2 regions of the Kitasatospora sp. NPDC059673 genome follow, and region 2 is predicted to be linked to the other one. Evidence: predicted binding sites of a transcription regulator. Region 2 holds the regulator's gene; the other holds the start of a gene.
The links. The regulator HrcA, encoded in region 2, represses chaperone genes, less so after heat shock. The targets are predictions, from matches to a motif close to TTNGCACTCNGNNNNNCNGAGTGCNAA.

Region 1 (2,393 bases), on a different contig from region 2:
GATGACGACCTTGCGGGCGGTGCCCAGCAGGTCCAGGCCGGCGTTCTCGAGCTTGAGGCCGACCTCCTCGGAGATCACGGTGCCGCCGGTCAGGATGGCGATGTCGCCCAGCATGGCCTTGCGGCGGTCGCCGAAGCCCGGGGCCTTGACGGCGACGGACTTGAAGGTGCCGCGGATCTTGTTCACGACCAGGGTCGACAGGGCCTCGCCCTCGACGTCCTCGGCGATGATGACGAGCGGCTTGCCGCTCTGCATGACCTTCTCCAGCAGCGGGAGCAGGTCCTTGACCGAGGAGATCTTGGAGTTGGCGATGAGGATGTACGGGTCCTCGAAGCTCGCCTCCATGCGCTCCAGGTCGGTGGCGAAGTAGGCGGAGATGTAGCCCTTGTCGAAGCGCATGCCCTCGGTGAGCTCGAGCTCCAGGCCGAAGGTGTTGCTCTCCTCGACGGTGATGACGCCTTCCTTGCCGACCTTGTCCATGGCCTCGGCGATGAGCTCGCCGATCTGGGTGTCGGCGGCCGAGATGGAGGCGGTGGAGGCGATCTGCTCCTTGGTCTCCACGTCCTTGGCCTGGGCCAGCAGCTGGTCGGAGACGGCGGCGACGGCCTTCTCGATGCCGCGCTTCAGGGCCATCGGGTTGGCGCCGGCGGCGACGTTGCGCAGACCCTCGCGGACGAGCGCCTGGGCCAGCACGGTGGCGGTGGTGGTGCCGTCACCCGCGACGTCGTCGGTCTTCTTGGCGACCTCCTTGACGAGCTCGGCACCGATCTTCTCGTACGGGTCCTCGAGCTCGATCTCCTTGGCGATGGAGACACCGTCGTTGGTGATGGTGGGGGCGCCCCACTTCTTCTCCAGAACGACGTTGCGACCCTTGGGGCCGAGCGTGACCTTCACGGCGTCGGCAAGCTGGTTCATGCCACGCTCAAGGCCGCGGCGGGCTTCCTCGTCAAAGGCGATGATCTTGGCCATTAGAAGTGGTCCTCCGGGACACGGTCGACTGCTCGGACCAAGGGGGTGCCCGCGACGGACGGCCCAGGAGAGCGCGGGTCCTGTCCCCGCCGCTTCCGGGGCCTCACCGGCCCGGTCCGTTGTCACTCTCACGCTGTGAGTGCTAACGCCAATGATTAGCACTCGGGGGTGTCGAGTGCAAGCCCATTCGGCGCCCTCCGACAGCCCTCCCGGGAAACCCGCAGGCCGGGCCGGAGAACGCCGACAGGCCCGACCTCGGACGCGTCGCGCCGGGGCCGGACCTGCCGGGTCGTACCTGTCGTGGGTGCGGTCTACCGGGCCGTCAGGCGCCGGCGGCGCGGACCATGTCGGCCTGCGGACCCTTCTGACCCTGCGAGATCTCGAACTCGACCCGCTGGCCCTCTTCCAGGGTGCGGTAGCCGTCCATCTGGATCGCGCTGTAGTGGACGAACACGTCCGCTCCACCGTCGACCGCGATGAAGCCGTAGCCCTTCTCGGCGTTGAACCACTTGACGGTGCCCTGAGCCATTCCGAACTCCCCTTGTGCTGTGCTGGCCCTTCAGAGATCCGCGGGACGCGGACCCGGAGGTCTGGAAGGCCGGCCTGTGGGGACTCCCCCCCGTACGGCGCAGCCTCTGTCGCGGCTGAATGTATCCGGATATGCGCCCTCTGCAACAGGGCCTAATTTTGCGGAAACTCCGCGCCCGGCAGGGGATATGACGGGGCGAAAGGTATGCAGGGCGACAATTGCCACCGGACATAACGGACGCGTCCCCGCAAATCGCCGGAAGAATTCTGACGGCGGCCTGACAGGCCGAGCGGCGAACGGTCCGGCGCATGTCTCGGAGCGCGGGACGGGACGGGGCCGGCGCGAGGTGCGGCACGGGGAAAAGCGAGGATTGGAACGGGCCGTATCGGGGAACGGCTCCACCCGCACTCTACTCCCCCGCAAAGGCGGGAATTCCAGCGGCCCGCCGGGTCGGAATCACGGCTGCCCGCACGCCCTCGGCCGATGCGCCGAGCCGCCGCCAGGCGGCTCGGAAATCGAATTCCGAGCGCGCGCCCGACGGCGGCGGAGCGAATGCGCGGGGCGGCGTCAGCAGCCGCCGGCCACCGCCGGAATGATCGACACCGAGGCGCCGTCCTTGATCTCGGTCTCCAGACCGTCCGCGAAGCGCACGTCGTCGTCGTTGACGTACACGTTCACGAAGCGGCGCAGCTTGCCGGTGTCGTCCAGCAGGCGGGCGGCGATGCCGGTGTGGTTGGCCTCCAGGTCCGCGACGACGGCGGCCAGGGTGGCGCCCTCGGCGGTCACCTCGGCGGCGCCGCCAGTGTAGGTGCGGAGGATGGTGGGGATGCGGACGGTGGCGCTCATGGGGTTGGCTCCTCGAAGAACTTGGGGGGGTCAGGCCGGGAGGGTTCAG
Region 2 (2,393 bases):
AGAACTGTGCGACGAACAGGCCGCCGGAGATCAGCACCACCAGGGGCCAGGCGCCGCGCAGCAGCACGATCAGCACCCCGGTGAAGCCGACGTAGAGCAGGCCGATCAGGAACATGGTGGTGACCATCCGGCCGGTCAGGCCGCGGTCGGGGGTGAACCGGGAGTGCTGCCGTGAGGCCGACATCGCTGCTTCTCCTTCGCCGTCTTCGCCTTCGATGCTGCCACCGGCGGGGCCCGCAGGCACCATCCGGAACGATGGGAATCCGATGGGAATGCGGCCGTGTCGGCCCGCCGGTGCCCGGCGGCGCGGTTTTCGGTCGAGGATCACGTCGGCGGACCGTTCCTGCCATCAGGCCCGGGCCGTACACTGGCAGGTACGGTTCTGGCACTCTGCCCAGTTGAGTGCCAGAGTGGATCGACCACCGGTTCAACGGACGACGACGGAGGTGCGTGCTCATGCCGGACGACGGCAAGCCCGACGGCCGCCGGATCGACACGCGCCCGTCCGTGCGCCCGCTGGACGAGCGCCGGCTGGCAGTGCTCCGCGCGATCGTCCAGGACTACGTGGGCACCGAGGAGCCGGTCGGCTCCAAGGCCCTGGTGGAGCGCCACAACCTGGGCGTGTCGCCCGCGACGGTGCGCAACGACATGGCCGCGCTGGAGGAGGACGGGTTCATCCACCAGCCGCACACCAGCGCGGGCCGGATCCCCACCGACAAGGGCTACCGGCTGTTCGTCGACCGCCTCGCCGAGGTGAAGCCGATGACGGCTCCGGAGCGCCGGGCGATCCGGCACTTCCTGGAGGGCGCGGTCGACCTGGACGACGTGGTGGCCCGCACGGTGCGGCTGCTGGCGCAGCTGACCCGGCAGGTCGCGGTGGTCCAGTACCCGTCGCTGACGCGTTCCACGGTGCGGCACATCGAACTCGTCCCGCTCACCGCGACCAAGCTGATGCTGGTGCTGATCACCAACACCGGCCGGGTCGAGCAGCGGATGGTGGACTGCCCCGGCCCGGTCGGCGAGAGCGTGCTGGGAGACCTGCGGGCCAGGCTGAACGGCATGGCGGGCGGCTGCCGGCTGCCCGAGGTGCCGACCCTGCTGGAGGACCTGCCGGCCGGTTTCGAACCGGCCGACCGGCCCTCGGTCAGCACCGTGCTGACCGTGCTGTTCGAAACACTCGCCGAACAGAACGAGGAACGGATCATGCTGGCGGGCACCGCCAACCTGACCCGGTTCGGCCACGACTTCCCGCTGTCCATCCGTCCGGTGCTGGAGGCACTGGAGGAGCAGGTGGTGCTGCTGCGCCTGCTGGGTGAGACCGGAGACTCCGCGATGACGGTCCGGATCGGGCACGAGAACGCCTACGAGGGCCTGAATTCCACGTCGGTGGTCTCCGTCGGTTACGGTTCGGGCGACCAGAGCGTGGCGAAGCTGGGTGTGATCGGTCCGACCCGGATGGATTACCCGGGCACAATGGGGGCGGTGCGAGCGGTGGCGCGATACGTCGGCCAGATCCTGGACGAGTCATAACAAGGCTGCGTGAGACCGTCACGCAGCACTCGCAAGCACTTCTAGAGGCGGAACAAACCGGAGCATTTGGTGGCCACGGACTACTACGCGGTACTCGGCGTCCGACGCGACGCGGGGCAGGACGAGATCAAGAAGGCGTTCCGGCGCCTCGCCCGTGAACTGCACCCGGACGTCAACCCGGACCCGAAGACGCAGGAGCGGTTCAAGGAGATCAACGCCGCCTACGAGGTGCTCTCCGATCCGCAGAAGCGTCAGGTCTACGACCTCGGCGGCGACCCGCTGTCGCCGAACGGCGGCGGCGCGGGCGGCTTCGGCGCCGGGGCGGCCGGATTCGGCTTCTCCGACATCATGGACGCCTTCTTCGGCGCCGCGACCGGCCAGCGCGGCCCGCGTTCGCGCACCCGCCGCGGGCAGGACGCGATGATCCGGCTGGAGATCACCCTGGAGGAGGCCGCGTTCGGCACCACCAAGGAACTCCAGGTCGACACCGCCGTCACCTGCACCACCTGCAACGGCGAGGGTGCCGCGCCCGGCACCTCCGCGCAGACCTGCGACATGTGTCGCGGCAAGGGCGAGGTCTCCCAGGTCACCCGGTCCTTCCTGGGCCAGGTCATGACCTCCCGCCCCTGCCCGCAGTGCCAGGGCTTCGGCACCGTCGTCCCGACCCCGTGCCCCGAGTGCGCGGGCGACGGCCGGGTCCGGGCCCGCCGCACCCTCACGGTGAAGATCCCCGCCGGTGTCGACAACGGCACCCGGATCCAGCTGGCCGGCGAGGGCGAGGTCGGCCCCGGTGGCGGCCCGGCCGGCGACCTGTACGTGGAGATCGCCGAGACCAGCCACTCCGTCTTCCAGCGCCGCGGCGA

Region 1: the regulator HrcA is predicted to act here: its motif matches at 1,125-1,151, upstream of groL (chaperonin GroEL).

Annotation. Positions count from the first base shown of each region.
Region 1 covers NZ_JBHWEN010000038.1:8,035-10,427, forward strand. Annotated here, with positions in the region: gene groL (chaperonin GroEL) at 1-969, opposite strand, end outside; gene ACFV18_RS30615 (cold-shock protein) at 1,292-1,498, opposite strand; gene ACFV18_RS30620 (MoaD/ThiS family protein) at 2,066-2,344, opposite strand; gene thrC (threonine synthase) at 2,390-2,393, opposite strand, start outside.
Region 2 covers NZ_JBHWEN010000011.1:87,691-90,083, reverse strand. Annotated here, with positions in the region: gene htpX (zinc metalloprotease HtpX) at 1-184, opposite strand, end outside; gene hrcA (heat-inducible transcriptional repressor HrcA) at 457-1,530, shown strand; gene dnaJ (molecular chaperone DnaJ) at 1,600-2,393, shown strand, end outside.